Regions from separate parts of the Alistipes provencensis genome, predicted to be linked through region 2. Evidence: riboswitches for the same ligand, from Rfam matches in the RefSeq annotation. Region 2 holds a riboswitch; each other region holds the start of a gene.
The links. A riboswitch is a leader RNA that binds a small molecule or an ion and turns the genes downstream of it on or off. The one in region 2 is predicted to bind cobalamin.
Positions count from the first base shown of each region.

Region 1: linked by a shared signal. The riboswitch ahead of BN5935_RS12730 (PL29 family lyase N-terminal domain-containing protein) and the one ahead of BN5935_RS01840 (PL29 family lyase N-terminal domain-containing protein) in region 2 are both predicted to bind cobalamin.
Region 3: linked by a shared signal. The riboswitch ahead of BN5935_RS09390 (PKD-like domain-containing protein) and the one ahead of BN5935_RS01840 (PL29 family lyase N-terminal domain-containing protein) in region 2 are both predicted to bind cobalamin.

Region 1 is NZ_LT559262.1:3,221,389-3,232,147, forward strand. Features, by position in the region: gene BN5935_RS12710 (hypothetical protein) at 496-885, shown strand; gene BN5935_RS12715 (S24/S26 family peptidase) at 1,085-1,303, opposite strand; partial or broken gene BN5935_RS12720 (relaxase/mobilization nuclease domain-containing protein) at 1,579-2,123, shown strand; gene BN5935_RS12725 (hypothetical protein) at 2,199-2,504, shown strand; cobalamin riboswitch at 2,613-2,825, shown strand; gene BN5935_RS12730 (PL29 family lyase N-terminal domain-containing protein) at 3,008-4,618, shown strand; gene BN5935_RS15735 (DUF4465 domain-containing protein) at 4,634-4,777, shown strand; gene BN5935_RS12735 (TonB-dependent receptor) at 4,964-6,916, shown strand; gene BN5935_RS12740 (YncE family protein) at 6,913-8,088, shown strand; gene BN5935_RS12745 (PKD domain-containing protein) at 8,105-9,679, shown strand; gene BN5935_RS15595 (hypothetical protein) at 10,153-10,419, shown strand; gene BN5935_RS15265 (hypothetical protein) at 10,413-10,517, shown strand.
Region 2 is NZ_LT559262.1:419,566-430,324, forward strand. Features, by position in the region: gene plsX (phosphate acyltransferase PlsX) at 1-340, opposite strand, end outside; gene rpmF (50S ribosomal protein L32) at 491-676, opposite strand; gene BN5935_RS01805 (YceD family protein) at 719-1,315, opposite strand; gene BN5935_RS01810 (hypothetical protein) at 1,461-1,865, shown strand; gene gap (type I glyceraldehyde-3-phosphate dehydrogenase) at 1,946-2,962, opposite strand; gene BN5935_RS01820 (ABC transporter ATP-binding protein) at 3,105-3,860, opposite strand; gene BN5935_RS01825 (MlaE family ABC transporter permease) at 3,857-4,600, opposite strand; gene BN5935_RS01830 (DUF4834 family protein) at 4,605-5,015, opposite strand; gene purB (adenylosuccinate lyase) at 5,198-6,544, shown strand; gene BN5935_RS01840 (PL29 family lyase N-terminal domain-containing protein) at 6,612-8,261, opposite strand; cobalamin riboswitch at 8,512-8,707, opposite strand; gene BN5935_RS01845 (TonB-dependent receptor) at 9,127-10,759, opposite strand, start outside.
Region 3 is NZ_LT559262.1:2,400,022-2,410,780, forward strand. Features, by position in the region: gene BN5935_RS09375 (rhamnulokinase) at 1-1,167, opposite strand, end outside; gene BN5935_RS09380 (helix-turn-helix domain-containing protein) at 1,357-2,289, shown strand; gene BN5935_RS09385 (family 78 glycoside hydrolase catalytic domain) at 2,325-4,955, shown strand; gene BN5935_RS09390 (PKD-like domain-containing protein) at 5,024-6,760, opposite strand; cobalamin riboswitch at 6,869-7,084, opposite strand; gene BN5935_RS09395 (hypothetical protein) at 7,151-8,425, opposite strand; gene BN5935_RS09400 (glycoside hydrolase family 71/99 protein) at 8,447-10,252, opposite strand; gene BN5935_RS09405 (Ig-like domain-containing protein) at 10,279-10,759, opposite strand, start outside.

The DNA.
Region 1 (10,759 bases), 2.8 Mb from region 2:
AACCTAAGGCCGGCACCCGCACCTAAAGATCAGAGCTCGATAAAGTCGTACAGACATCCACGAGTTGCTTTTTTATTAGCAACTCGGAGTATCTGCTAAAATAAAATATTGGAATGGTTCCACATGTTCTTGCAAGGTCTCTGCGTTTCATCCATCTTTGCCGCACAAACTATAAAACAGCCCAAACGAATGACGGTGAAACATTGCAATTTCAAAGTCGGAGAGGTATATCTTTTCCATACCGACGATCCCCGATGTCCGGATGCGGAATCCTTATGGGGTCTTTACGACAGACACGACGGGAACTCGATCCGACTGGAATCGTGCTCGACGGACCAGAAGAACTTCTCGAAAGGTCGGCGTTTGCCGGCGCAATACCGGTTCTGCCGGCTTTCGACCCGCGGCGAATTACGCGATTATATGACCAACAGCATCTGCTCGGAAATGAGTAACTTTAATTAGGATAATAGTGTCCTCATTAAAACTTATCGTACTATGAGCAGGGATAATTATAATCCGTACCGGATAGTCGGGGCCAAAAAGATCGACGTATGGTATTATGAAGAAGGCGATATGCGCAGAACGCATCATAACGTCTACGAGTTAATCATTCTGCCGCTGTACGGAGTCTGTGAAAACAGTTATCTGGATTACAGGCATCACTCCGACGAACTGCTCGAGCTCTTCATCCAGCCGCCCTATATCGAAGTTCCGCTCTGGCTGATGGTGATGACAGTCAAGAAAATGCCGCCTCACGAAGCCAACCGTTTCTTCGAACTGCTCCGGACGAAGATGGATCGCATATTCAGAAAATCGTCACACCCTCTGACGGCCGAGCAGCTCCTCAAACTGCTCGTCGAAGCACTGGCAGAGTTCATGTATTAGAAGAGTGACGCGACTCATTGCCGGAGGGGAGGCCGTTATCGGTCTCCCCTCTTTTTGCATGAAGCCCATGCGGCCTTGCGCTCAGAGTCCGGGCTTCTGCATTTCCGCGACCGGCTCTATGATGCTTTCGTCGCAAGGGGCTCCGTAGTTGAACTTCGGCCTGACGGGCCACGCCGTCATCTCTTTTCGGGGTATACGGTCAGCAGAGCCGCGTGTCGAAAAGGATGCCGTCGCCCTGCTCCAGCTCCTCCTCGACCAGATAGTAATCCCGAACGCGGGCATAGTATGTCGCACCCGGATTCAGGATGAGGACTTCGTTCAGGTCGATGCGGTCACCGATATAGTCCGCGGCCGGCGAAGGGAATCCCGCCGGAATGCCCTCGCTGACGTAGGGCAGCGGTTCGACGGTTGTCGTCATGAGACCGTATATATCGAAATGCGTATTCATCGGGCATAATTAAGGAGCAGGGGCATACGAGGGTGTCGGCACGCAATGCCGTCGGGCATCGTGTCGTCGTTTCGACAAATTGTTAAGCGGGGCTTTTGCCGGCTCTGCCGGCTGTGTAGTGTGAAATTGCGTCGTTTCCTCGGTACTCCCTGCGGAGTTCGTTCGCAATACAAACGAAAATATCGTGCCTTTGTTGTATCGGCAAACGTAGTCCGAAATCCCGGATACTGGACGCCGAGGGCGTCATGCCCCCGGAAGTGAAGAACATGGTGCAGGACTTCAAAGACCAGATCTTTCTTAACCCGCGGCTGAAAAACACCGTCGGGCATATCCTCCTCTCTTTTTCACCCAAGGACGCTCCGCGCATGACCGACGCTCTGATGACGCAGATCGCGAAGGAGTATATGCAGAAGATGGGTATCACCGATACACAGTATTTATTGGTGCGCCACCTCGACCAGCCCCATCCGCTCTGCCACCTAGTCTACAACAAGGTCGGAAATGACGGACAGACCATTTCGGACAAGAATATCAAGCTCCACAACGCCAAGGTCCGCCGGGAGCTGACCGGGAAATACGGGCTATATCCCGCGCCGGGAAAGACGACGTGCGGAGGGAGCGGCCATGCGAACCGGACAAGGCCAGATACGCAATCTACGATGCGATCAAACTGGACGGCAAATTATGGGAACAGGGTATCGGCATCCGCTATAAATATTGCGGAAATACTGACCTGAAACATGGTGTTCTGTTCTCGAAAAACGGCTTCGAGTTCTCCGGTTCGAAGATCTGACAAACATTGTCAGTAAGGTTTTCGAGGATTTAATGCCGAGCGTGTAGGTATGTCGATGCTCCTGCACGGGTAATGTATTTTCCTGCAAGGCGCATTCATCTACCGAATTTCAGAAAACAATCGGCTGTTGGCCGTGAACGACCTGAAATACCGTTATGTAAAGATGTGCGGGGGGGGGTCGGAGAAAAGAAACTGACGGAATTGGAAGCAATATTCCGCGAAGACAAGCGCAAGGCCATCCGCGATACGATTCGTAATCGGGTCGAACGGTATGAAACGAGGGTGAAAATTCGGGCCGAACAGTTGGAACAGGCAACCGTCAAGGAGCGCAAAGCGTATGAGCTACTCCAAGATGCAGAGCAATTGAGAAAAAAGTAATTATTCTTAAAAATCTCAAATCGGATAAGTATGATTCATAACTGTAAAATGCCCAAAATACAGGATTGCATTTTTTTGTATCGAGGATACCGAATTAAAAAATATTTGTATATTTGCCGTCGCAAAGGTTTCCGAATCGCCGATTGCGCGATGAGGAATGAAAAGGGAATGCAGTGAGAATCTGCGACAATACCCGTTGCTGTGAGTTCCTGCCCCGGACATGGGGCGCAAAAGGTTTTACAATCTTTGCCACTGGCCGCAAGGCTGGGAAGGCGTAAAACCGGAACAAGTCAGAAGACCTGCCGATGCCTTTATAAGATTTGCAACCTGCGGGTGTACGGGTGAAAATCAAAACTGCGATTTCCCCTGCATCCGGCATTCCGGTCTAATACGAGGCTTCCGACAGCCTTGCCAAGGTGTAAATCCGTTTTGAATTTCTGTTGTGCCGTATCCCGAAAGGATACGGTTGATTTTTTATTTGTCAAACTTAAAATACAACAGGAATGAAAAAACTATTTACCCTTTTGGCAATCGCCCTGTTCGGCGTTGCGATGTGGAGCTGCTCGTATGACGACGACGATTTGTGGAAGGCGGTCGATGACCTCGATTCGCGCATGGAAGCTATGGAGCAGGCCATGAAGAGTGCTAACACCGATATCTATGCACTCCAAAAACTGGTCGATGCTTTACAAAAGAATGTAACTGTGACCTCCGTCATCAAAAATAATGACGGATACACAATTACATTCTCCAATGGTGAAACCGCCACGATCACCAACGGAAAAAATGGAATTGATGCTCCCGCTATCTCGGTGAAAAAAGATGGCGACGGCCTTTATTACTGGACGCTCGATGGCGATTTCATACTGGTCGACGGCGAAAAGATCAAGGCGCAGGGTGAGGACGGCGCCCCCGGACAGAATGCCGTGTCCCCGAAATTGCGTATCAATACCGAAACCAAGGAGTGGGAAATGTCGATCGACAATGGTACTACATGGACTTCGATGGGTGTCAGGGCTGAAGGAACGGATGGCGATTCGATGTTCGAGTCGGTGGATACGGTCTCGACCCCCGGTATGGCGGTCTTTACGCTTGCCGACGGCGGAAAACTCGAAATTCCCATGCAAGGTGCGTTGAATCTCGCGATTTCCGCAAAGAGAGGCATATTCGTTTACGATGAGACGCAGACCTTTACGATCGAGAGCAAGGGTGTCGAACGGATGACATGGACTAAACCCGACGGATGGAAAGTTTCGGTCGAAGGCAATGTACTGACGGTTGTAGCGCCGGCCAAAGCGAACAGCTATGCAGAAACGGAGGGTGTGATCGCCTTGATCGGAATGGCCGGGAATTTCTCGTGCATGGCAGAACTGACAGTAAGTGCGGCGGATACGCATAGCTATACAATTACCTTCGAGGGTAACGACTGGGCCAAATGGGTCGCCTGCAACTATAACCCCGGAAAATATTCAACGACACAATTAGGGAGTCCAGACGATTATGCCTGGGTCGATGAAACCACGCAGCTCACTACTGGCCGTCCTACCGGCTTCATGAACGGATGGGGCTATCCTTGGTTCGTATGCTCCTATAATTCCAATTCGCTGGATCAGAGTAAATATGGCAATTATTTATACGATCTGTATGTGTACAATCCCGACGGAGTAGAGGATAGTATGACAGGCGGAGGCCGCAATGGTTCCGATAATTTCCTGACGACATTCGGCTATTTGGATTTTGACTTTCCTTACGGTGATGGACGTCCCATTCTCGAATTTGCCGACAATAAAGCACGGACGATCCGAAGCCTGTACGTCAATTCGACCTGCTATTTCTACTCGGTTGCTACCTCCGGCAACGGACTGTCGCCCGAACTGACCAAAGACGTAACCTTCTACGCTACGGGGTTCGATGCCGACGGCAACGAAATCAAAACCATTACGATGATTTTCGCTACGCCCGAAGCCATCACGAAAACATGGACGAAATGGGATCTTTCCGAACTGGGGCCGATCGTTTCGCTTCGGCTGAACCAGGCTGGCGGCGCCGATAACGGTTACGGTTACTCGCTGCCTGCGTATTATGCAGTGGATGACATTACCGTCGAGTGGTAGCGTCGCTGCTGCGTCATCGACTGGCAGAAATGGGATCTTTCCGAACTCGGAAAAGTCAGCCGCATCGAATTCAACGTCACAGGCGACAGCGATAACGGTTATGGGTTCAGCCAGCCGGCATATTTTGCGTGGGACGATCTGGCGGTGAGGTTCGAATAACCGGCCCTCATTTGCGACAACACCCGGAGTGCCGGGGTAAGAAAATCCCGGCACTCCTTAATTAACAAGCGCTATCACGAAGTGAAAAGAATATCGGTAATTTCAGTACTGTACATCTTTCTCGCCTTCGGCACTACCAATGCTCAAGAGGCCGAAAAAGGTCAAATCCCGGATTCGGTCCGGGTTTTGGCCATTGACGAGGTGACGGTGCTCGGAAAGCAGAACAAGGCTATTGTCCCGGCACAGATCCTCTCCGGCGAGAAGCTGCAAAGGCTCAACTCACACTCCGTATCGGATGCGTTGCGCTATTTTTCCGGTGTGCAGATAAAGGACTACGGAGGTATCGGGGGATTGAAAACCGTTAACATCCGTAGTATGGGCAGCCAGCATGTGGGGGTATTCTACGACGGCATACAGATCGGCAATGCTCAGAACGGGACGGTGGACCTCGGTAAATTCTCGCTCGACAACATGGAATTGGTATCCGTTTATAACGGCCAGAAAAGCGACATATTCCAGTCCGCACGCGATTTCGCCTCGGCAAGTGCGGTATATATGGTGACGCGCAGACCTGTTTTCGAGAGCGGACGCAGAAACCGTTTCAATGTGAAACTCAAAGGCGGTTCCTTCGACCTTATCGACGTTTCCGCCCTTTGGGAGCACCGGATCAGCGAAAACCTTTCGTCGTCGGCCAATATCGAATACCTGAACACTTCCGGCAAATACAAATTTCGCTACCATAAGGACGGCGGCTATGACACCACCGAAGTCAGGCGCAACGGGGATGTCTGGTTTCTTCGCGCCGAGGCTGCTCTTTTCGGCAAGGTAAAGCGCGGAGAATGGCAGGCGAAGGGATATTTCTACAATTCCGAGCGGGGCTATCCCGGTGCAGCCGTAAAAAAGGATTACGGTATTTCATTGCTGAACGAAGACCGGCAGAAAGACCGTAATTTTTTCTTTCAGGGCTCCTTGCGGCAAGAGGTGACGGATTTCTACAGCTATAAAATCCAAGCCAAATACGCCAACGACTATATGAATTACGTCATGCCGCCTGAAAGTACCGTACAACCGATGGATAATCACTATTGGCAGCAGGAGGTCTATGTTACGGCAGCCAATCTGTTCGCTTTCACCCCGTGGTGGACAGCGAATTTGTCTACGGATTTCCAATGGAACAAACTCGATGCGGACGGCACCGATATGTTCAATGCGCATTTCATCGAACCGAGGCGCTATACGTTGCTGGGAGCCATAGCCACATCGGTCAACCTCAAACGATTCAGCGTGCAAGCCAGCCTGCTTTACACATATGTACATGACCGGAGCGCTCGGAGGATGGAAACCGCGCCTGATAAAAACGTATTCTCTCCCACGGTAGTCGCATCGTACCGTCCGTTTGAAAAGATCGGTCTTGACATAAGAGCCTTTTATAAAGAGATATTCCGGATGCCAACTTTCAACGACCTCTATTATGTGCAATTGGGCAACCGGCTTCTGAAGCCGGAATACGCCACCCAATACAATGTGGGGGTTGCCTACTCCAAACAATTCGGCAAAGGAGTGCTGTCGTCGCTCAATCTTACGGTGGATGCCTATTACAACGAGGTAAAAGACAAGATAATCGCCACCCCGACCTCCAACCAGCTCGTCTGGACGATGGTCAACCTCGGATATGTGGAGATACGCGGCGTGGATGTGACGCTCAATCCCTGTTTCAATATAGGCGGCGTGGCATTGGATGCCCGGTTGAGTTATACCTATCAGAAGGCGCAAGACTTCACCAAGGAGAAAGATGAAGGTTGGGAGGAAACCGTTATGGACGGATACGGCGACCAGATACCCTACATTCCGTGGCACAGCGGCTCCGCGATTCTCAACGCCTCCTATCGAAAGTGGGATTTTAACTACAGTTTTATCTACACGGGCGAGCGGTATATGCTCGGAAACAATACTCCGGCCAATTATATCCAGCCGTGGTACACGCACGACATGTCGCTGTCGCGGAATTTTCCATTCAAACACGCTCAGCTTCGTATCACCGCGGAGGTGAATAACATTTTCAACCAGCAATACGAAGTGGTTAAATGGTATCCCATGCCGGGAACCAATTTCAAGATTATTCTAAGTCTTACATTATGATGAAAGGGTTTTATTTAAAATGGCTTGCAGTCTCCATCGGCGTTCTCACACTTGCGGCTTCCTGCCGCAAGGATGACCCGGTGTTGCCCTCCGAGCCGACCTTGGTGAATCCGTGGGAACAGGTTACTGGCGATATATACGGATTTTTTCTGCTCAACGAAGGCAATATGGGAACGAATCAGGCTTCGCTCGACTATTACGACTATGAGACAGGCGTCTACACGCGAAATATTTACGGCGAACGCAACCCGTATGAAGTAAAAGACCTCGGCGACGTGGGAAACGACATTCAAATCTACGGCGACAAACTCTGGGCGGTTATCAATTGTTCCAATTACGTCGAGGTGATGGATGTCAATACAGCCAAACATATCACCAAAATAGCGATTCCCAATTGCCGTTACCTCGCATTCAAAGGCAAATACGCCTATGTGAGCGCCTACGCAGGTCCCGTGCAGATAGCCCCGGACGCCCGGATCGGGTATGTAGCAAAAATCGATACGGCAAGTCTTCAGGTCGTCGATGAGTGCATCGTAGGTTATCAGCCCGAAGAGATGGCCATTGTGGGCGATAAACTCTATGTCGCCAATTCCGGCGGTTACCGTGTTCCGAATTACGACCGTACCGTGTCGGTTATCGACCTGAAAACTTTTACGGAAGAGAAAAAAATAGACGTCGCTATCAACCTTCACCGGATACAGCCGGACAATTACGGCAACCTGTATGTTTCTTCCCGCGGAGACTATTATGAAATACCTTCCAAAACATTCATAATCGACACCTCGACGGACGAGGTTGCATACGAGTTCGAAGACCTGCCCAACACACATATGACCCTGTGTCGGGATTCGCTGTTCCTGTACAGTACCGAATGGAGTTATATAACGAACGATTGGACGGTATCCTATGCCATCGTAAACACGCGCACACGGGAGATCGTTACGCGCAACTTTATCAAAGACGGCACTGAAAAGCGGATCCAGACACCTTACGGAATTGCCGTTAACCCAAACACCGGAGAGTTTCTGGTTACCGACGCCAAAGACTACGTCCGTGCCGGCACCCTGCACTGCTTCGGGCCGGACGGCATACGAAAATGGTCGATAAGCACCGGGAATATACCGGCACATATCGTATTCACCCGTAAAAAATTACAACCTCTGGAAGAGTAACTTAACACACTTGAATATGAAAAAAAATTACGCGCGAATCGTTTTACTGCTTCTGTCGGCGTTACTTCCGGTCGGATTTCTTGCCGGGTGCAGCGACGCTGATAACGGAGACGGCAGTTATCTCCTGAAAAAGGAAGATATCTCCGTAAACCGGCCCGACGGGGGATTTAAGGCTCTGGTCAACCAGCCTTTCCGGATCGAAGTGAAAAGCGTTTCGGATGAGGGCGTTTCCTATGAATGGTCTCTCGGCGATTCGAAAATAGCCGATTCGAAGAATCTGGAATACACCTTCACTTCGTTGGGAACATTCACCCTGACGCTGCATGTCAGCCAGGGAACGACCGTCTTCGACTATGATTTCGAGGTCATAGTAACCACCGATTATGTACTCAAACAGGAAGATATAACCGTCGAAGAGCCGGAAGGCGGATTCAGGGCCAAGGTCGACCAACTGTTTCGGATAGAAGTAAGCAGCGTGTCCGACGACGGTGTTTCTTACTTATGGTTCGAGGATGAGGAGCCTGTCTCTCAAACCAAGAATCTCGAGCACATGTTTTCACATGGCGGCGCTATCGGTTTGACATTAACAGTATCGCAAGGGGATATCTCCTTTAATTATTATTTCACTGTTTTTGTCGAATACGCTCCTATCGACCCGCCTGCGGAAGGGGCGAATCCCTACATCACCAAGGTCTTCGACTACATGCCGGCAGTCGGACAATTTACCAATACGCTGCCGCTGTACGAGGAGGGGGATACGCAGGAGACAATGAATCAGAAAGTGCTGGACGCCATCGGCAATAACAAACGCGGAATGATCACCCTCGGCGGATTCGGCGGCTATGTAACGGTCGGTTTCGACCATACAATCCAGAATGTCGAAGGATTGCGCGACTTCCGGGTTTTAGGCAATGCCTTTTATGCAAATGCCAATCCCAATCCGGATGCTCCAGAGGGCGGAAGCTGTGAGCCCGGGGTAATCATGGTGGCCTATGATCCCGACAATCTCGGGCCGGACAACGTACAATGGTATGAAATACAAGGTAGCGCCCACGCAGATCCTACCAAGGAACCGTGGTATGAAATGGCGAAGATCAATGGTAACGATGTAAACATTTACTTCGATTACCGGATAACCTATTACCGCCCTGACCGAGAACCGGCATCGAGAGACGAATGGGATACTTATATAAAATGGGAGGATAATCAGGGAAATTCCGGCTACAAAGTGAAAAATCAGTACCATTCACAACCGTATTATCCGCTTTGGGCCGGAAATACGCTGACGTTTACAGGTACATGTCTGCCCCAGAATGCCATTGACGAGAGCGGTTCGGGCACCTATTTCGTTCTTTACAAATTCCGCTACGGCTATGCGGACAATGAAATCAACAGCTATGACGATTCGTCGATCGATATAAGCTGGGCTGTCGATGCGAGCGGAAACAGCGTCAACCTGCCGGGAGTCGATTATATAAAAATATACACCGGAGTCAACCAGGAGAACGGTTGGCTTGGGGAATGTTCGACCGAAATAATGGGGGTTGAAGACCTGCATTTGCTCAAAGAGGAAATACACACAAGGCGATAAAGACCGAAATAATAGGCAATTCAGGTTTTCTGAATTTCGAAAACTCATTTCGATTTACAAATAGTCAATCGGCGGCGGGTCCTTTGATCGCGGTGAACCATTGCAAACATTCCTGCATTTAAATCCCGCCGCCGTTCTTTTATAGCAGCAATTCGAGAGCGGAGTCTTTAGAGATTGGTAAAAAGTTGTCTGCCATACAACGATTTATCTCTGACTCTCGAGTTGTTGCTATTTTTTGGAGAGAGTGGGCAGAATGGGGAAAATGCGGGGAAAACAGACAAAATAATAATCGCTTAATTCGCTATTATCAGCAAATTAAGCGACCTTTTCTGTACCCGGAGTCGGAATAAGACGACGTGTGACGGGGGGGGGTAGCAGCGTGAACCGGACAAGACCGGATACGGACAACGAAATTATCGCAGGGGAGGGGCAGGTGACACGATTGCTCGAAAAACTGCAACGGTATACGGCGAGTGGACCAACGCCACCGGCCGGTACAAATCCGCTGCCGCCGCCGCAACACGCTGGGCGAGATCGCCTACGACACGACGGCCTACCGACAGAACGGCGATATCCACGCCACGCGCATGGAGGCCGGGCTTCACGGAAAACCGGCCGACGGACAATGGACCGTGCGTGCGACGGACGAGCGTTCACCTATATCTGAAACTGTTTTTATCGCCCGAAGGGAACCTGCACGCGCGCTGAGGAAGAACCCTGCCGTCATCCCGATTTGGTAAGACCGTCGCCCGAAGCGTGTGGATTCGACATCGTACGCACGGCCTCCGAACTGTTCGGCATCGAACTGAAATGGGGCAAGGAGGGACTGCTGATATGAATCGTTCAACGCAGGGGTCAGGATCGTACACTCCGCATCGGGTTGTCCGAGGAAGCATTTGATCTTTACGGATGCCTCCACGCCGTCACGGGCGTAGGTTTTGAAGCGGTAGGCGTAGCCCGCCACCGCAATCTCGAATTTCGTGGTTTTCATCTTCGAAATCTGTTTTGGTTTGACATACCGCCGGTACACCCGCTTTTTTGAATAGGGGTTCGCCGGCTTCGGGGCGGGATTTTCAGTGG
Region 2 (10,759 bases):
TCGAGCCGACCATCATGGCCCCGGTGGACCCGGCGCTCGCAAATCCGTCGATGGCGCCCTTGGCCAGATAGCCGAAGCCTACCGTAATGCTCGAATCGGCCTTGGCTTGAAATGCCTTGGCCGGATGGTCGCCCATCTCGATCACCTCGGTAGTGGCAACGATGTCGAACCTGTCGGCCGGACACCCTTCCGAAGAGAGCACGGAGTTAATTTTCCGCTCGTCGCCGAACAGCACGATACGGCTGTCCGACCCGACCGTCTCGAGTGCCATGATAGCACCTTTCACAGTGGCTTCGGGAGCGTAATCGCCGCCCATGGCGTCTACACCAATCTTTATCATACTCGTGCGATTTGGTTGTTATCTCGCTCCCCGCCCACCCACACTTGTGGCAACGACCATGTGACGCCCGGCCTTATCCGGGTGAAACGGGAGTTTATTCCATAAAAAAAGAGGCAAACCCGGCGGGATGCACTCTTCAGAGCGCCGAATTTATTCGGCAGCCTTTTTCTCGATAGCCAGCTTTCCGCGATAGAAGCCGCACTCGGGGCATACGCGGTGGTACAGGACGGCTGCACCGCAGTTCGAGCAGGTAACCACCGTCGGAACGGTAGCCTTGTAGTTGGTTCTGCGCTTATCGCGTCGCGTCGACGAGACTTTGTGTTTAGGATGTGCCATTTTACAGTATAAATTATAAGTTTAACGTATTTTTCGCATTCATTATTTCGTGCCGCGGGGCTTTTTCGCTTTTTCCGGCTCCTCCCCCTCGGCTTCCATCTGCTCGCGCAGCGCCGCCAGTTTGGCCCACTCGCCCTCGTTGTGTTCCTTTCCGCCTTCGGCCCGGGCCTCGATCGACGCGAACTCCTGATCCGAGACGATGCGGAAACGCTCGAGCATTTCGGGGTTGCACGCTCCGTCGGGATGCACCCGCTGGTAAGGCAGCGACAGCACGATGCTCTCGTAGATGTACTGCGTGAGGTCCACCCGGTCCTCGCCCGGCAGCATCCACATCACCTCGCCGTCGTATTCGTGCACCTCCTCGGAGAACTTCACCACCAACTGCCCCTCGAAGTCGATGGGCACCCGGCAATCTTCCAGACAGCGGTCGCACTCCACGACGACGTATCCCGTGATCGTCACATCGAGCACGATCCGGTTCTCCGTGCGGTCGGCATCGACCGTCACCTCACACCTGCCGTCCTTGATCTCCGTGCTCTGGTACTCCTCGAACAACGATCCGTCCACCTCGAACCGAAATTCGTGACAGCCAGTCTTCAACCCGCTATAAGGGATTGCATATCGTTGAGTTTCCCCCATTTATGCACATTTAGTGCGCAAAGTTACGAAAAAATAAGACATTTGCAAAGAAAACTGCGAGATTTAGCGCGTCCGCACGCTTTGCGCCGAACCGGGCGCAATTCGGTTTTGCATCCGTCAGCCTTTTTTCCTACCTTTGTCGAATATGGACAAAAAAGGATTCACCATCGAAGTCACGAGCCGCTACGACGGGTGGTGGCGGTATAACGTGGCGCTGATGTGCGGCTGTTTCGATGCTGCGGACCAGCGCATCGGGTTCGCCACGGCGGAATCGGCCGTCGCCGGCGTGGGGGCCAACCTCACCGAACGCCCGGCCGACATCCCGGCCGACCGCAGCGCCGTGCTGGAAACCATGGCCTGCGACCACCTGCTGCTCTACCTCTATATCATCCCCCACACGCTGCCCGCAGGCAACGACATCGACGCCACACGGCCTTTCGAGATCGAACTGCGCATCTCCTACGCCGGACGCCTGCTGCGCACCGAGAAGCGGACGATCAACCAGTGGTCGGGCGCCTCGGTCGAAATGCGCGTGGACACGAAAAAATAGGCCGCAGCCCGACGCAGTTCATCCTGCCCGAAAACAAGAAAGGGACCCATCGGGGTCCCTTTTCAGTCGAATGGCTTCGATTATTTGTTGTTGAAAGCGGCCATCTTCTCGATGAGCATGAGGACCTTGTTCGAGTATCCCCACTCGTTGTCGTACCACGAAACGACCTTTACGAAGGTGTCGGTCAGTGCGATACCGGCAGCCTTGTCGAAGATCGACGTACGGGCGTCGCCAAGGAAGTCCGACGAAACGACAGCCTCCTCGGTGTAACCCAGGATACCTTTCAGTTCGCCTTCCGAAGCCTCCTTCATGGCAGCGCAGATCTCATCGTACTTGGCGGGCTTGGCCAAGTTCACGGTCAGGTCGACAACCGAAACGTCGAGGGTCGGAACGCGCATCGACATACCGGTCAGCTTACCGTTCAGCTCGGGGATCACCTTGCCTACGGCCTTTGCAGCACCGGTCGACGAGGGGATGATGTTGCCCGAAGCGGCACGGCCGCCGCGCCAGTCCTTCATCGAGGGACCGTCGACGGTCTTCTGCGTTGCGGTGGTCGAGTGAACGGTGGTCATCAGACCGTCGGTGATGCCGAACTTGTCGTTCAGGACCTTGGCGATCGGTGCAAGGCAGTTCGTGGTGCACGATGCGTTCGAAACAATCGTCTGACCCTTGTAGGTGTCGGTGTTCACGCCGCATACGAACATCGGGGTGTCGTCCTTCGAGGGAGCCGACATAACGACGTACTTGGCACCGGCTGCGATATGAGCCTCGGCCTTCTCCTTGGTGAGGAACAGACCCGTCGACTCTACGACGTACTCGGCACCTACCTCGTTCCACTTCAGGTTTGCGGGATCCTTCTCGGCGGTAACGCGGATCGACTTGCCGTTTACGATCAGCAGGCTCTTCTCGGCGTTGAAATCCACCGTGCCGTTGAAGCGGCCATGCATCGTGTCGTATTTGAGCATGTAAGCCATGTAGTCCACGGGAACCAGGTCGTTGATGCCCACCACTTCGATGTTGTCGTTCGTGCAGGCTGCACGGAACACCAGACGGCCGATACGGCCGAAACCGTTGATACCGATTTTAATAGTTGCCATAATAATTTGAATTATTTGTTAATAAAAGATTCCGTTATTTTTTTCACAGCACAAAAGTACATACTTTATACATTTTACGCAAATAAAAAATTAAATTTTTTTACGAACCGCATACACCTTTATGCCACATTCCCTTTGCGGCCTATTCCGCGACCTTCTTGGCCCGCTTGGCCATGGCCGACGCGAAGACGAAATCGTTGAGTTCGCGGTTGTCGGCGTGGAGGATATCGTCCTTGGTTCCCTCCCACCACTTGCGGCCGCCGTGGATGTATACAATTTTCTCGCCGATCTCCATCACCGAGTTCATGTCGTGCGTATTGATGATCGTCGTGATGCCGTATTCCTGCGTGATCTCGTGGATCAGGTTGTCGATGACGATCGAGGTCTGGGGATCGAGGCCCGAGTTGGGCTCGTCGCAGAATAAGTAGCGGGGATTCATCACGATGGCGCGGGCGATGGCCACACGCTTGATCATGCCGCCCGACAGCTCGGCCGGATAGAGGTGGTTGACGTTTTCGAGGCGCACCCGCTGCAGGCAGAAGTTCACGCGCTCCATCTTCTCCTTCGAGCTCTGCGAGGTAAAGAGGTCGAGCGGCAGCCGGACATTCTCCTCGACGGTCGACGAGTCGAGCAGCGCCCCGCCCTGAAAGATCATGCCGATATCCTTGCGAATGGCCTTGCGGTCGCGGAATCCCAGCTTCGTGAAGTTGACATCATCATACCACACGTCACCCGAGTCGGGCTCGTGGAGTCCCACCAGCGTCTTGAGCAGCACGGTCTTACCCGAGCCGCTGCGGCCGATGATGAGGTTGGTCTTCCCGGTCTCGAATTCCACCGAGATGTCGTCGAGCACCACCCGCCCGTCGAACGATTTGACGATATGTTCGGCGCGTATCATATGAGCAGAACTTGCGTAAGGATGAGGTCGAAAAGCAGGATCACCACACAACTGGCCACCACGGCGCGCGTCGACGCGGCGCCGACCTCCATCGAATTGCCCCGGGCGTTGTAGCCGTAGAAGGCCGAGATCGAGGTGATGATGTAGGCGAAGACGACGGTCTTGATGAGCGTGTAGGTGATCGAATAGGGTTTGAAATCCATCAGCAGGCCGTCGACATAATCGGCCGGAATCATGATGCCCGTGACGGCGGCGATGATCCACCCGCCGAGGATGCCGATCAGGATCGAAAGGATCGTGAGGAACGGGAAGAAGAGCATCGCGGCGACGATCTTCGGAAGGATCAGGTACGAGGCCGAATTGACGCCCATGATCTCCAGAGCGTCGATCTGCTCGGTGATGCGCATCGTACCGATCTCCGAGGCGATCGACGACCCGACCTTGCCGGCGAGAATCAGCGCCACGACCGCCGACGAGAATTCCAGAATCATCGTCTCGCGCGTGGCGTAGCCCACCAGCGAACGGGGGATGAACGGCGAATCGAGGTTGATGCACATCTGCAGCGTGATGACCGCGCCGATGAATACCGAGATGATGGCCGTCAGGCCGATCGAGTTGACGCCCAGCGCCTCCATTTCGAAAACGATGCGCCGGCGGTAGATCGCCGCCTTCTCCGGACGGGAAAAAACCTTTCCCATCAACATGAAATAGCGGCCTATGAGTTCGAATACCTTCAGCATGCGGCTACTGTTCCTTTTCCTCCTCGAAATCGACGTAGTCGCCCACGTCCTTCGATACGCGTTTTTCGGGCGTCCCGGCGGTCTTGTGCACGCGCACCTCGCCTTCGCGGCCCCTGCGTTCCCGTTCCGCAAACGGCGAGCCGGAATTCCGCTGCCGGAATCCGCCCTGCTCCCCGAAGCCTTCGCCGAACTGCTCCTCCATCTGTCTGCGGACCTTATGGATACGCCAGCGGAAGACCAGCATCAGCACGATTGCCAATACTACGATTCCCATAAGAAAATACAAGATAAATAGCGCGATGCCTTTCAGCAGCGCGGGGGCGCCGAGCGCCAGTATGACGATAAGGAGCGTCGTGAGCGGATTGCGCTGCACGAAACCCACCAGCGAGTCGATTATTGCCGTGAAGAAATTCATTCCGGTTTCAATTTACATCCCTGCAAAAACAGCGCGGGCCGAGAGCGGCGGCAAAGCCGACGATGCTGAGGCGCAGCCTGTCCTGACAAAGTTTATCTTTGCAAAGGTAGGGAAAATTATGCGTATTTCAATTAAATGTCGTAAATTTGGCGACTGTAAACGAAAACAAATCACAATCCGATATGTTAACCCCCCTTACAGCCATTTCGCCCGTCGACGGGCGTTACCGTAATAAAACGGAGAAACTCGCCGATTATTTTTCCGAGCAGGCCCTCATCCGCTACCGCATCCGCGTCGAGGTCGAGTATTTCATCGCCCTCTGCGAACTGCCCCTGCCGCAGCTTGCCGGGATCGACCGCTCGAAATTCGCCGCCCTGCGCTCGCTGTACACCGATTTTTCGGAGGCCGACGCCCGGCGTGTCAAGGAGATCGAGTCGGTTACGAACCACGATGTCAAAGCCATCGAGTACATCATTAAGGAGAAAATGGACACTTTGGGGCTCGAAGCCTACAAGGAGTTCGTACACTTCGGCCTCACGTCGCAGGACATCAACAACACGGCCATCCCGCTCTCGCTCAAGGAGGCCATGACGGGGGTCTACTACCCCGCCGTCGAGGAGGTCCGCGGCAAGCTGGCGTCGTTCGCCGAGCAGTGGCGCGCCGTGCCGATGCTGGCCCGCACGCACGGACAGCCCGCCTCGCCGACCTCGCTGGGCAAGGAGTTCATGGTCTTCGTCGAGCGCATCGAGAAACAATTGGCCATGCTCCACGACATCGCCGTGCCGGCCAAGTTCGGCGGCGCCACGGGTAACTTCAACGCCCACCGCGCAGCCTATCCCGCGATCGACTGGATCGATTTCGCCAACCGCTTCGTGAGTGAGAAGCTAGGGCTCTGCCGTTCGCAGTACACCACGCAGATCGAGCATTACGACAATCTGGCGGCGATCTTCGACAACATGAAGCGCATCGACACCATCCTCGTCGACCTCTCGCGCGATATGTGGACCTATATTTCGATGGAGTACTTCAAACAGCAGATCAAAGCCGGGGAGGTCGGTTCGAGCGCCATGCCCCACAAGGTCAACCCCATCGACTTCGAGAACGCCGAGGGCAACTTCGGCATCGCCAACGCCGTTTTCGAACACCTCGCATCGAAACTCCCCGTTTCGCGCCTGCAGCGCGACCTGACGGATTCGACCGTCCTGCGCAACATCGGTGTGCCGATGGCCCACGCGGTGATCGCCCTGCAGTCGCTGATGAAGGGGCTCAACAAGGTGATCCTCAACCCCGAGGCTCTGGAACGCGATCTGGAGAACAACTGGGCCGTCGTGGCCGAGGGCATCCAGACCATCCTGCGCCGCGAAGGTTTCCCGAAGCCCTACGAGGCGCTGAAAGCCCTCACACGCACCAACGCCCACATCACCCGCGAATCGATCGCGGCGTTCATCGAGACGCTCGACGTGGCGGAATCGGTCAAAGCGGAGCTGCGGGCCCTCTCGCCCTCGACCTATACGGGTGTATTCCGGTAGGCCGTCCACCCGAAAAACAAAATGCAGGGCCCTTTCGGAGCCCTGCATTTTTCATTATATCACGTCGCTACTCCTTGCAGCAGCGCACCGTATAACCGTAGGAGCGATGTGTGTCCAGTTCCGGATTGATCGACCCGGAGGAGGAGCTGAGCTGCTTCTTGATAAACAGATAATAGGACTTGGCCGCCGTAGCTTTCGACGACCAGTAACCGCCCGAACCGCCACTCGTGGCCCGTTGGCCGACGATGGCCCCGGAACTGTACATGCGGTAGCCCTGCCCCGGATACCAAGCCGTCTGCCCGTTGTAGGTATAGGTCACGCCATAGTTTTCGACATCCCATGCCGACACGCCGTCGATGTAGTCGCGTCCCGAACTCAGATTCTCCCATGCGTCTATATCCGGCACCTTGTATCCCGGAGGGCACGGATCATTGAGCAGTTTGGCTTCGCCCCACAACTTCGCGCTGGGCTTCGACAGCCAGTTGTAACCTGTTCCGACGGTATTGTTATAGAAAGTCATCGGATTGGCCGCGGCAGCTTCCGGCGTCACAGCAGTTTTGGAAAAGCCCCACATCAGGGTCTCATAGGCGGGATTTACGACGGTAAGCCTTTTGGCTTCGCTGAAAGCCGCCGAACTTGCCGGCACTTCAGTCGTTTCACCCCAGTAGAACGGGTCCTTGCGCCCCCACTGGTAATACATGCCGTAAGCATCCGTACTGCCGACGGCAGTTCCCACGGCGCCCAAGTTGCGGTCCATAAAGACCACGCCGTTCTCATAAGCCATCGTCTGCGGGGCGTCGGTCACCCAGATGTGCCAGCTCCACACGATCGCACCCGCCTGCACGAGGGCGACCAGCGCGTTGCCTTTGCCCTCGCCGACCGTGAAGACGATCTCCCCGGACTCCGCATCGAGGGCAACGTCCGAAACCAGCCCTTCCCGGTCGGTCCACACCCAGTCGGCCGTCATGCCGTCAGCGATCTCGATCGCCGGGTCGAAACCCGCCGAAGCCGCTTCGCCCGCGCCGTTACCGCGCACTTTCGCATTGAACGCATAGGTTCCCGGAGCCGAAACCACATAGCAGTTGGCCGTTCCCGAGGCGCTCAGGTCGTCGACCTTCGCCGCCGAAAGCTCTCCGCCGTCGGTCAGCGTGACTTTCACACGGCCCTCCGCCGTCGTCACCGAACGGAACAGAACCACCTGCACCTCCTCCGACGCTTCGATCGGCTCCCCGGCGGCATCCATGATCCGCCACGGCGCCGCCTCGCCCGTCGTCACGGTCCAGTAACCCTTGTCGTCGACATCCGTCACCGGCACGGCGCCCGAAACGGGCATCCGTGCACCCGAAGCGTCTTTCAGCCACGGCGCATCCTTTTCGGCGGCAAGCGTCCAGTAATAAATATCCTCAGCGGCGGCAATCCCGATCAGCGGGGCTTCGGCAGCCTCCGCATCGCAGGCGACGGTCACCTCCGTACCGTCGCGGAACGCGACGAGCGTTCCCGTTTCGCCCTCCGTCACGGCACCGACCGCCGAGCGCGACATCGCACCGGTCAGCTCCCGGAGCGCAACGAGTCCGGCATTGAGATCTTTAGCCTTCTGTTTCAGTTCCGGGGAGACGGGATTGGCGGGGGGGGGTACATCGTCGGGACCGTTGCCCGAATCGCTTTCACATCCGCCGAGGAGCAGCGCCCAGACGCAAATTACGAATAACTTTTTCATCATGCTTTGTTTTTTAGTTAAATGGTGTTGTCTGTTCCGTCCGGACCGACTTTCCCGACGGCGGCAGATGCGCACAGGCGGGAGCGGGGACAGAAAGTCCCGGCAAAGCATGGCGACAACCTTTTCATCCGACCGTAAAAAGTCTGTCCGAAGAGGTTTGCTGCTGATGAAAAAAGCGAAAGCTGTTAACAAATTGCGCGCAGGCACAATGCCGGCGGCATGTCAGGCGCTCCCTTTCTCCGCAGGAGCAAACACTCTATCGTGCACGGCAGGTCTTCTGACTCGTCCCGGATGCGGCGCCTTCCCGGTTTTCACCAGTGGCTCAGATTGTCGCATCCTTTCGTGCCCCCGAGGGGCGGGACTCACAGCAGCGGGAACTGTTGCCGATTCACACGGCATTCCCTTTTAATTCCCCATGCGGGGAAACCATTGCAGGGACAAAGATAGGCTTTTCCCGCCGGGAAGCAAGCGAATCCGGCGGAATATTTGCCCAGAGGGCCTCAAAGTCGCGTAAAAAGCCTTTTCAGCCCCGGACGACGGTTTTCAAACAACCGCTCTCCGACTTTGGCACGGGCTTTGCGATTACTTCAATCAACTGCGGCACAGCAACCGCAGTGAGGTTTCTTCATTTATTTAAGTTTGGGTTAGTAGTTTTAGGAGGGCAACCTCCGGGGGCAGCAGGCAATCGTGACGATTCCCTGCTGTTTTTTTGCGTATCTACCCGTCGCAGCGAGGAGGCGGAGAGGCGCAGAACCGGGCCGAAAACGTGGTAACCGTCCATTGCCTTTACCCATGCAGCGCAGAACCGAACCGGAAACGTGACAACCGGCCACCGCCCCTAAAACCCGGCTCTTAGCCGGGCGGGTCAGAACTCGACCGTGACGCCCAGCGAGGGCAGGAGCGTGCCGCTGACCTGTTCGAGACGTTTCATGCGGTAACGCTGCTCGGCGGCCGGGGCCGAGGGATTCTCGATCTCACCCGTGGACATCAGCACGTCGGGCTGGCGGAGCTTGCCGCCTGCGACGTTCTGCAGGTCGATGTAAATACCCAGCATGCAGCGGCGGAAATAGAAGACCTTGTCGATGCGCACGTCCAACTGGGCGAAGGCATCGAGCCGTCCGGCATTGTATTTCGAATAGTCGTAATAAGGCCGCCCCTGAGCATCCCACGCCTCGACGAGCGACGATTTATCCTCGTCATAAGGCGTGTAGGGTGCACCGCCCACAGCGCTCAGCTTCGCCCCGACGCTCCAGTGGCGCGGCAGGTCGTAGGTGCCGCTGACGTTGACCACGAAGCGGTTGTCCCACGCCGAAGCAATCCACGGGGCCGAGCGGTCGTTGCGGTACTCCGAGCGGAAGAGGGTCACCGACCCCACGACGCTCACGCGTCCCGGAATCTGCCAGCGGGCCATCGCTTCCACACCGTAGGCGCGTCCCTGCGCCGAGGAGACCAACTCCTCATTGCCCACCACGCCGTAGTCGTTGCCCTTGCACGAGAGCGGAATCCCGTCCGTGACCGACAGGGGCACGTCCCCGTAGCGTTTGTAAAATCCCTCGACCGAGACGATCAGCCGGTCGCGCAGCCGCCAGTCGACGCCCGCGCTGAAAATCCCGACCCGCATGTAGTCGAGCGACCTGTTCACCAACTCACCCTCCTCCTTGAATCCCAACGCCGTATAGGCCGGCAACTGGTAGTAGAGCCCCGCACTGCCGCTGACCGACCACGCCGGAGCCAGCGCATAGGAAACCGAGGCCCGCGGCGAAAGCTGGTTCCACGGCCGGGCCATGCGCCCCGAGTAATCGCACCCGTCGGCCCGGAGCCCCGCCGAAGCGGTGAACCGCTTGTCGGCCGAGGCGTATTCGGCCCCGGCGAAAAGCCCCCAGCCGACGATTCCCAACTGCGTATTGTAGTCCGACAACTGCGTCCGGTCGGTAAAGAGCCGTTGCAGCGTGCGGTTCGTGTAATCGGAATAGTTCACCTCGACACCCTCGCGGACGGTCCAGCGACCCAGATAGGAGCGGTTCTCGGCCCGCAAGGTGGTCTTCTGCTCCACGGAGCGCAGCCGGAGCGTCAGGTTGTCCTCCGACGAGGAGTCGTTGCGCAAGTATTTCAGATTGCGGTTGTTCAGGTAGTTGTGGCTCAGCGTCACGGTCTGCACATGGCGGCCGGCATAGTGGCGCCACGAAGCCCCCACCGTGAAGGTCTCCTGCCGGATGCGGGGCAGGTAGCTCAGCAGGTATTCGGCGTCCTCGCCCTTTTCGTCGACGTTGAGCTTCATGTTGTCGAAGCCGGCCAGAGCCAGCACCGTCAGTTCGTCGTGCTCCGAAAGGCGCGTCTTGACCTTCACCTGCCCGTCGATGTAGTTGGGCAGGAACGGCAGCCCCAGCATCTTGAACAGCAGTTGCAGGTAGGACTGGCGAAGTGAAAACAGATAGGTGGTCTTGTCACCGATGTGGCCGCTGCCGCTCAGCCCCACCTCCGAGGCCCCGAGCGTGGCC
Region 3 (10,759 bases), 2.0 Mb from region 2:
GAAGCGGTATTTGAGTGCGAGGCTTTCGAAAATGGCGCGGATTGTTGCGCTGTCGCCGTCGGGCACGGGCTGTCCCGTGCGCTCGCAGTAGGTGCGGATCGCGGCGGGCATGTCGCCCGGAGCGGCGAACGAGGCGTCGTCGGGGTCGATCATCGTCCGGAACGGCGCGGCCGCGGTGGCCATCTTCACGATCTCGGGGTAGGTGTAGTCGCGTCCCTCGTCCTTCCATTTCCTGAGGCACTGCTCCAGAATCCACATGCCCGTGATGTTCTTCAGCAGGCGGGTCGTACCCTCCACGCCGCCTTCGTTGGTGAAGTTGTAGCGCTCGGTCTGCTCGTTGATGAAGGGTTCGCGGACCTCGATGCCCATGAGCGACCATGTGCCCGACGAGAGGTAGGCGAAGCGCTCGTTAGCGGCCGGTACGGCGGCTACGGCCGAAGCGGTGTCGTGGCCCGCCACGGCGACTACGGGTAGCTGCGGCACGCCGCAGGCGGCGGCCAGTTCGGCGCGGAGCGTTCCGATCCGGTGGCCCGGCATCACGATCGGGGGGAAGAGTTCGGCCGAAAGGCCCATCTTCTCCAGCAGGCGTGCTTCGATGCGCTTCGTGCGGGGATTCAGCAACTGCGAGGTCGAGGCGATGGTGTATTCGGTGACCATCTCCCCGGTGAGCAGGTATGACAGGGTGTCGGGCATGAAGAGCAGCCGCTCGGCGGCGGCCAGTTGCGACGAATGGTCGCGCTGCATGGCGTAGAGCTGGTAGAGCGAATTGAAGTTCATGATCTGGATGCCCGTGTCGCCGTAAACCTCCTCTTTGGGAAGCACTTTCGAGAAGTACTCCTCGGGAGCGCCGGCGGTGTGCGGGTCGCGGTAGGCGTAGGGGAGTCCGAGCAGCGAGCCGTCCTTGCCGACGAAGGCGAAGTCGACGCCCCATGTGTCGATGCCGACCGAGGTGATCTCGACCCCTTCGCGGGCGGCGGCGCGCAGGCCCTCGCACAGATGTTCGTAGAGCGAGAAGATGTTCCAGTAATAATGATCGCCCAACGGCAGGATGGTATTCGGGAAGCGTGTCAGTTCCTTGAGGACGAGCTCTCCGTCCCGGAGCGAGCCGAGGATGGTGCGTCCGCTGGTGGCCCCCAAGTCGAAGGCGACGAAGTGTTTGGGTTGCATGTTTCGGTTTGTGATTTTTGGGTTGTACAAAAAAACTCATTTTTTTGCCGTTTCGACGTTGTAATATGATGGATGACTTTTGTTTTTTGATTTTTCTGCCGGTTTGCCTCCGGAGGGGGTGACGTCGGTCGCGGATTTTTATATATATTTGTATAACCAAACCACTTTCCCGTTTCAGTAACCTGACGTATGAAACCTGTAAACAATCATAAGTATCTGGTGAGCAGCGAAAAAGACCAGACTTGGGGCATCACGGTCGACACCGTGGGCAGCGAGTCCGTCGCCGCCGGCTACGAGACCTATCCCCCGCGGGTCGGACACCCCTCGGGTTTCTATTTTGACGTTGGAAAAGGGCGTGTGCTGGAGAGCTACCAACTGCTCTACATCACCTCGGGCCGCGGCTCGTTCTACGGCCCCGGCCGCAAGCGCACCGACATCGGGGCCGGGGACATGGTGCTGCTGCGTCCCAACCGCTGGCACAGCTACATGCCCGACCGTGAAACGGGGTGGCACGAGTACTGGATCGGCTTCCGCGGTCCGAACGTCGACGCACGCTTCCGCAACGACTTCTTCGACGACAGCCGCGAGGTGTTCCGCGTGGGGGTCCGCGAGGAGATCACGGCCCTCTACGACAAGGCCATCGAGGTGGCCGAGAACGAGCGCTCCTCCTACCAGCAATACCTTGCCGGCATCGCCAACCTGCTGCTGGGCATGGCGATGTATTACCATTCGAACCACCAGTTCGTGTCGCTCGACGTGGTGGGGCAGATCGACCGTGCGCGGCGCATCATGCGCGAGGAGCTCTACGCCAACATCTCGCCCGACGAGGTGGCCCGGCGGGTGAACATGAGCTATTCGTGGTTCCGCAAGATGTTCCGCGACTACACGAACATCTCCCCGGCGCGCTACATGCAGGAGCTGCGCCTGCAGGAGGCCTGCCGCCTGCTGTCGGGAACGGCCATGAGCATCAAGGAGATCGCCTTCCGGCTCAACTACGGCGACGCTTCCTATTTCTCCAACATGTTCCGCCGCCACCTGCGGATGACCCCCATCGAATACCGCCGACGCTTCGGTGTCGGCAGCGACGGTTTCAGTGCGGCCGGAGGTGAGCATGAAGCCTGAAGAATCTGTAAAACCCCAATAAATTTTCTGACCCGATGAATGTTGTGAATTTTAGAAACGCCGTCCGCTGGTTCGTGCTGTGCTGCCTGCCGCTGCTGGCGGGCTCCTGCGGGAAGCGTTCCTCGATCGCCGACATGCGCTGCGAATACCTCGCCTCGCCGATCTCGGTCGACACCCAGTCGCCCCGCTTTACATGGACTTATGAAGATGCCGACGCTTTCGCGCAGGCCGGCTTCCGGCTGTGCGTAGCCACGGCTCCCGAAAAGCTGGTCGTTCCCGATGTCTGGAACTCCGGGGAGGTCGCCGGCAGCCGTCCCTTTGCCGTGATGCCCGACGGCGGGCTGCTCGCCTCGCGGACCCCTTACTACTGGCAGGTCGAGGCGTGGGACGCCGACGGACGGCGGATCGTCTCGCCCGTCGCGGAGTTCGAAACGGCCCTGATGAACACCTCCGAATGGCAGGCCCGCTGGATTTCCGACGCCAACGACAAGGATTTCGTTCCTGCGCCGATGCTGCGGCGGGCATTCGACGTGCGGTCCGGTGTCGAGCGCGCCCGGCTCTATGTGAGCGCCGCGGCCTATGCGAAGACGGCCCTGAACGGCGAACCCGTCTCGGGGAACCTCCTCGACCCGGGCTACACCCATTACGACAAGCGTAACCTCTATGCCGTGCACGACGTTACCGACCGGCTCCGCGAGGGCGAGAATGTCCTCTCGGCGGTGTTGGGCAACGGATTCTACAACGCCATCCAGCCCGTCGCCACATGGAGTTTCGAGGTGGCCCGCTGGCGCGGACGTGCGCGGATGATCTGCGAACTGCACATCGACTATGCCGACGGCACGCACGAGGTCGTCTGCTCCGACGGTTCGTGGCGCACGACGGCCGACGGCCCCTACCTTTCGAACAACATTTACAGCGGCGACGTCTACGACGCCCGCCGGGAGATTTCCGGCTGGGACCGCCCCGGATTCGACGATTCGAAGTGGGCGCAGGCCGTCGAGGTCGCGGCTCCCTCGCCGCTGCTGAAAGCCCAGTCGATGCCCGCCGTCCTCGCCACGCGCGAAATGGAGCCCGTCGAGGTCCGTTCGTTCGGCGATACGGTCTGGGTGTTCAATTTCGGCGTCAACCTTACGGGCCTCTGCCGCCTGCAGGTCGAGGGTGAGCGCGGCACGCAGATCACGATGACCCACGGCGAGTTCCTGAAACCCTCGGGTCGCATCGAGATGCGCAACCTCGATATCTACTACAAGCCTCTGCCCGGCTACGATTTTCAGACCGATACCTATATCCTGAAAGGCGATGGCCGCGAGACGTGGACGCCCGATTTCACCTACCACGGGTTCCAGTATGTGGAACTGCGGTCGAGCGCTCCGGTGAAACTCGACAAGACGAGCCTCACGGCGCGTTTCATGCACACCGACGTGCCTGCGGTCGGGAAATTCTCCTGCTCGAACGGGCTGTTCAACCGCATCTGGGAGATGACCCGCCAGACCTATCTCAACAACCTCACGTCGATCCCCACCGACTGTCCCCAGCGCGAGAAGAACGGCTGGACGGCCGACGGCAATCTGGCCATGGAGCTGGCGCTGCTCAACTATGACGGGATCGCTTTCTACGAGAAGTGGCTCGACGATTTCGTCGACAACCAGAACGAGGCGGGACGCATTGCGGGCATCATTCCCACGGCCGGATGGGGTTACGACGACTGGATCGGCCCGGTGTGGGACGCTTCGGCCTTCATGATTCCCTATACGCTCTATAATTATTACGGCGACCTGCGCCCCATCGAGAAGATGTGGCCCGTCTGCGCACGGTACCTCGACTACCTCGCCACGCGCGAAGAGGCCGACGGCGGCGTGACCTACGGCATCGGCGACTGGGTATTCTACCATACGCAGACTCCGACCGACTACACCTCGACCTGCTATTACTATTACGACAACGTGCTGATGGCCCGGTTCGCCGAGTTGCTGGGCCGCGACGGCGAACGTTACGCCCGCAAGGCCGAACAGTTGCGCGAACTGATCAACACGAAGTACTACGATGCCGAAAAGGGCCTCTATGCCAACGGTTCGCAGGCCGCGCAGGGCGTGGCGCTCTACATGAATATCGTTCCCGAGGGCGATGCGCAGCGTGTGGCCGACAACCTCGACCGCATGATCGCCGAGAACAACTATTTCCTCGATTTCGGGACCATCGGCAGCAAGACCGTGCTGCGCATGCTCACCCGCTACGGTCATGTCGAAACGGCTTACAGGATGGCCTCCCAGACCGAGGCGCCTTCGTGGGGCTGGTGGGTCAGCCAAGGTTTCACGACGCTAGCCGAGACGTGGACGCTTTCGCCCGAGTGGCGCGACGCCTCGATCAATCACGTCTTTCTGGGCGACGTCGCCGCGTGGTATGTCAACGATCTGGCGGGCATCAACTTCGATCCGGCGGCTCCCGGGTTCGAACGCATCGTCATCGCTCCCCATTTCGTCGGGGCGCTCGACTGGGCCGCGGCATCCTACGACTCGGTGCGCGGCGAAATCCGCTCGGAGTGGCGGCGCAGCGGCGGCCGCGTGACGCTGAAGGTCACCGTACCGGCCAACACGACGGCCGACATCCGGATCGACGGTGAGACCGTCGCCACGGTGGCCGGCGGTGTTCATGAATTCAGGTTCTGATACACCCGGCTGAAAAAGAGCGGCAGACTTCGGAAAGTCTGCCGTTCTTTTTTGTTTCGGGGGCCTTGTCAGAGGTTTTCGTCCTCGAAAGCGAACACCTCGGTCGAGACCTCGCCCAGCGGTCCGGAGTTCTGGCTGATGCCGGTCTGGACCTTGATGAAGTCGATGTATTTGAGGTTGGCGGCGCTGCCGTCCGCATTCACCGCGTTGGCGATCTTGAAATAGTTTTTGCGCTGGTCGCCGTCGGAGACATTTCCCGCAGCCTGATCGCTGCCTGCATTGTCGGCATAACCCCAGTCGTAGGGGTTGTTGTAGTAGTCGCCCGTGATCGGATGGCGCGTCGTGTTGGCGGCCAGCCGCGTGCCGTAGAGCGTGTAGCTCTCCATGTCGATCCACCCCGGGTAGTAGCCCTGCTCGTGGCTGCTGTTCCGCTCGACCGTGCCCGCGTTGCCGCGGTTGTCCTTCCATTGGATGCCCGTATTGTCGCTCTTCGGGCGGTAGTAGGTCATGGCGTAGGACGTGAGCGTCTCCGGCTTGCCGTATTCCGAACCTTTGAGCTCGTACCATTCGTCGTCGGGAAGCCCGTTGCCGTTGGTGTCCTGCATGACCCATACGATGCCCGGTTCGGACGACTGGGCGAACTGGTTGCCCGCGATCGAGAAGTCGTTACCGCCCTTGTTTTCGATGCTGTGGTCGAAGCCCACGACGATATAGCCGCCCCATGCCCCCAGCGACACATAGTAGTTCTTTTTCTCCCCGGCGTTTTGCCGGAGCAGTTCCTGAGCTTTGGATGCGGCGGCGTCCGCCGAAGTGATGTCTTTGAAAACGCTTTCGTTGATGAACTGTCCCGGCGCCGGGGTGTATTCGTAGACCTTGTCCGAAAACCGACTGGTTCCGCCGGAACGCTTGTGCGACATTTCGTCGCCGCAGCAGGTCACCACGGCGGTGGCCGTCGCGGTCTCTCCGTCGTCGTCGGTAACCTTCACCGTGACCGTATATTCTCCCTCGGCCGCAGGGGTGAAGGCAAAGACCTCTTTGTCCCCTTTTTCGGGCCGGTCTTTTACGGTCCATTCGAACGTCGGATTGTGGAAATGTTCGAGGACGGGACGCAGATAGAGCGTGCGGTCCTGCGATACGTTCCGGGCACCTTCCTTGCCGAACCGGAGGGAGGGCGCCGGGAAAACGGCTGTTACCGTGAAACGCTCCACGACCCGGATCGTGATGCTCTCCGGTTCGGATTTGCCGTCCTCGTTTTCCGCATTGAGCGTCAGTTGAAAATTGGCCAATTCTTCCGGCGTGAACGTGTAGGTGGCGTCGGTCCCCACCGTTTCGCCGTCGAGCGTCCACACGAAGGTCGCTCCGTCGCCGTTGGCGATCGTGGGGGCGATCGTGGTTTCACGGCCGATCTCCACCTCCATCACCTTGTCGTCGCCGACGGGGAACGAGATCACCGGGGGTTGCAGCCGGTTGACCTCGATGCGCAGCTCCTCCGAGGCCGATCCGTTCGGGTTCTCGACGCGGAACGTGAGGTAGTAGACGCCCGCTTCCCGGGCCTCGAACGTGAAGGTCGGGCCGGAGCCGGCCGGTTCGTCGTCGAGGAGCCATGTGTAGACGGCGCCTTCGGCGTTCCCGACCGTCGGGGCGATCGTCACCGATTTGCCCACTTTTACCGGGTAGACGCCTTCGGGATTGTCCAGCGTGATGACGGGTTTGGCCCCGCCGTCGGTGATTACGCCGTCCTTGTTGCAGGATGCGAGCAGTGCCAGAAAGAGCGCCGCCGTTGAAAAACAGAGATTCCGGATCATATGGTTTGCCATTTTTACAGTCGTATGCGCTGGGGTCCGGGACGATATAGACTGAACGGGAACGCTGTACGACGAGGCTGCCATTCGATCTCTGCCCGAAACCCGCGGGTGCGAATCCATGTCAAGGCAGGTCTTCTGACTCGTCCCTGTTGCCGCGCCTTCCCGGCTTTTGAGCCAGTGGCAGCGAATGCGGCAACCGTCGTCTCCCGCAGAGGGGAGGGGACTTACAGCAGCAGGTACTGTTCCGGATTCTCACCGGATTCCCTTTTCATCGGCCGGGGCGCGTGCTGCGCCCGATCCGAAACCTTGCGGGGGCAAAGATACGGGAAAATCCGTAAAAAGCCGCATCGTTGTGCGGCTTTTTACGGATTCCGGTCGTGGAGGCGGAGCCTACCACATGTAGAGCACCATGTCGCCCGGGTCGAGCGTCAGCGTGCGCTGGTCGTTCGAGGCGAGCTGTACGGAGCCGTCCTTGCGGATGCGGCGTACATGCGGCTGCGTGCCGATGTTGAGGTAGCATTTTTCGTTGATGCTGGTGTTGACCACCATCATGAAGTGGTAGTCGTGGTTCTCGAAGAACGAAACGCACGCCGTGTTGGTGTCGCGGCCTACCGACAGTTCGGTGATCTCGGCGGGCAGTGCGCCCAGCGCATGGGTGTCCAGCGGCAGCGGGGTGCCCATGTGGTAAACGCCCGTCACCTTGTTGCCCTTGAATACCCATGCCAGCCGCTGTACCTCGTCGAGCAGCGACTTCACGAGGTCGTAGGTCTCGGTGCGGGTGCCGTCCTCGGCGATCGGGCCGTTGCGGTATTTCCAGATTTCGGGGTCGGCCACCGTCGGAGTCCAGTAGGTGAAGCACTGAAGGGCCTGTGTGCCGTAGGCGAGGTTGCTGTAAGCCTGAAGGCGCAGGTCGTCGAGGGTCGGCTGCGGGTAGCTGGTGTGGGGTACGGTGAGCATGAAGCTCCAGAACTCCATTCCCGAGCGGAGCGCCCGGTCGCGGACGATCTCCAGACACTGATACCATTCGCCGAGGATTTGCCGCGGACTGTCCGCGACGTTCGGGTCCTTGATGATCGGGTATTTGTCGAACGAGAGGAACGTGATTTCGGGAACCTCGGCCATGTAACGGTCGATGTACTCGTTGTAGTCCTTCACGCCGAGGGCCGCATAGTGCTCGGGGCCGCCCGTGGGGAAGATGTTGGCATAGCAGATGTGGTTTCTGTCCACATGCTGGATGTCGGACATCATTTTGGACATGTTTGCGAACTGCGTCGGGTGGGGTTCGTCCATGACGAAGTATCCGGCCAGCGCAGGATGGCTCTTCAGCCGGTTTACGGCATCGAGACGCTTGCTTTCCGTATAGAGTTCATCGCACTCGACGATAAGCTTGATATTGGTTTTGGCGGCGTAGTCGAGGCACTTGAGGGCTGTCTCGACGTTGCCCATGCGCGAATAGTTGAGCGTGATGCCCATCTGCTCGGCCTCTTGGAAGCGCTCGACGCTGGCGAACGACGAACGCACGCCGTGCCATGCCACTACGGGAATCTTCTCCGAGGCGGGGATTTGCGTGGGGTAGTCGTTCGATTTGCCGCCGTCGTCGTCCTTGCAGCCGGCAAGGGCTGCGAGCGATCCGGCGATCAGGGCGGTCATAAGGAGATGTTTCATGGTTGAATTGAGGTATTGGGATTAATACTTGAAGATGTAACGGTAGCGGAAGCGGTCGCCCGGGGCCGAATCGCCGTCGCGCATGCATTCGCGGATGTCGCCGTCGGCGACGGCGTTGTCGATCCACTTGAAATCGACCGTGAAGTCCCTCACATCGGTGATGCCGAGCTCCGAGAGCGGGATGGCGATCTCCATCTGGTTGCCCGAGACGGCGTAGTCGACCGTCGCGGCCTCCTCCCAGTCCCAGCCGCCCTTCGAACGCTGGAGCGTGGTCCGGTTCTCGCCGACGACCCGGTTGTTGACCACCCATTGGAATCCTTCCCACGCGGGAGCCGTACTGCCCTTCACCGAGATGAAGAGCCGCATCCAGTTGCGGTCGGTGCGGGGCGTGATGGGTTCGGCGGTCTCCACATGGAAGAAGAGCGACTTGCAGTCCGTGGCGACCTTGGCATAGCAGATGTCGTTGCGCCCGGTGTTGTTCGTGAGGCTGATGTTCTTGTAGCCGAAGCCCCAGTGGTTGCGCGGCCGGGTGTCGCCCTTGTAATCCTTGTAGCGGGTTCCGAGGTCCGTCCAGTCGTCGAACTTGCCGTCGACGGCGATCTCGTGAATCTCCTTTACCGGCTCGACCGGCGTGACGCCCTTGTAGCGGCGCACATAGTCGGCCATATAGTAATAGTAGACGTCGGTGAAATCGTCGGCGCAGGGCTCGATGTCGCGGCTGAACTCGTGGTTGTAGCAGTCGATGAACGTGGCGCCCGTGTTTCCCTGACGCTGGGCCACCCACTCGTTCCATCCCGTGAGGAAGATCAGGTCGGGGTCGCATTCGAGGGCCCGTTCGAACTGCTGTTTGAAATAGGTTCCCGCGGCGCGCTGTTCGGCCGTGGGGTTCGCGGGCTGGTGGCCGCCGTAGCCGTTGGGCGAATTGCCCGTGTAGCTGCGGCCGATGTTCCAGACCGGGTGGCTGGCCACCATGACGGGCATCTCCTCCTTCACGTTGCGCTGCGGCGAAAATTCGCCCCATGCCCAGCGGTTCGTCCCGTCGCCGTACCAGTTGCCGCCGTAATTGTACTGGGTGTCGAACCACGCGTAGCGGAACGTGAGGCGGCTGGCAACTCCGTTCCCGTAATCCCCGGGAGGTGCGAGAAGCAGCGGTTTGCCGTCGAGTTCATACCACAGGCGGTCGTAGTCGCTGTTGCTGTAGAGCGTCAGCAATTCTTTGACCACCGGGGCGGGGTTCGTGTTGAGGATGAACGATATCTGCGGCCGGGGATTGCCTTCGCGCATCATCTGGACATAGACGTCGCAGAGCGTTTTGACCACCGGAAGGTAGGCGTAGCCGTTCGTCACGTCGATGAAGATCACGTCGACGCCTGCTTCGGAAAGCATCTGGGCGTGGCGGCGGATTATCCATGTGTCGTTGGAAACGTAGTAGTCCAGATAGGGCTTGCCCCAATGGTGCATGGCGCCTCCGGGACCGAAGGGGATGTCGGCCGGGTTGCTGTGCCCCTTTTCCAGTTCGCTGATGTCGTAGGGCGACCGGGTGTCCGTGGCTTTCGGCGGGATGATGTCGCCGCCGAAATAGTCGCCGACGTCGTAGCCGTGGGCGCCCAGCCAGATGAAGTAGAAGATGCCGACTTTCTTGTCACGCAGCGTCTTATGGCGGTAATCGAAAGCGATCTCTTTGCCTGCGGGGTCGATCGCTACCAGCGATTCGTTCCCGTATGTAACCACCTCGCCCGGTGTCGGTCCCGGATCGGGACCGGGGTCGGAGCCGGATTTCGAGCAGGCGAACAGGGCGAGCAGGAGGAACGGGATGGTTTTTCTCATCATTTTGTCAGTCGTTTTTTAAGGTTCTATTGCGGAAACTGCACTTCGAACGTGATCAGCAGTCCCCGGTGGTCGCTGGGCCATACGCCGCCCACGGGTTCGATCAGCTCCTCGGCCTTATTGACGAACTGGTCTTCGATGATGGCGCTCTTGGAGATCATCGCCGAGGGACCCATGATCTGGGCCTTCTTGGGGGCGAACTTAGCATCGGGACGGTAGTAAACGAAGTCGATGCGGTCGCGCTCGTCGGCTTCCGCGGCCCACTGGGTCTCTTTCCGGGCGTCCCTGTTGTGTACGGGCCACGTCACGGCCGGATGGGTCGCCGGGTCGGGATAGACCGTCCGGTAGGCATCCTGCATGCCGTCGGCGTAGCAGACTGTCGAGATGGGCCATGCCACCACGCAGCCGTTGTGCTCGTACTTGTCTTTCATGGCTTCGGTCCAGTCGAGGTGCGAGGGCTGGTTGAGGTCGCCGCCGAAGATGCAGAGGCGTCCCTGCGCTTGCTGG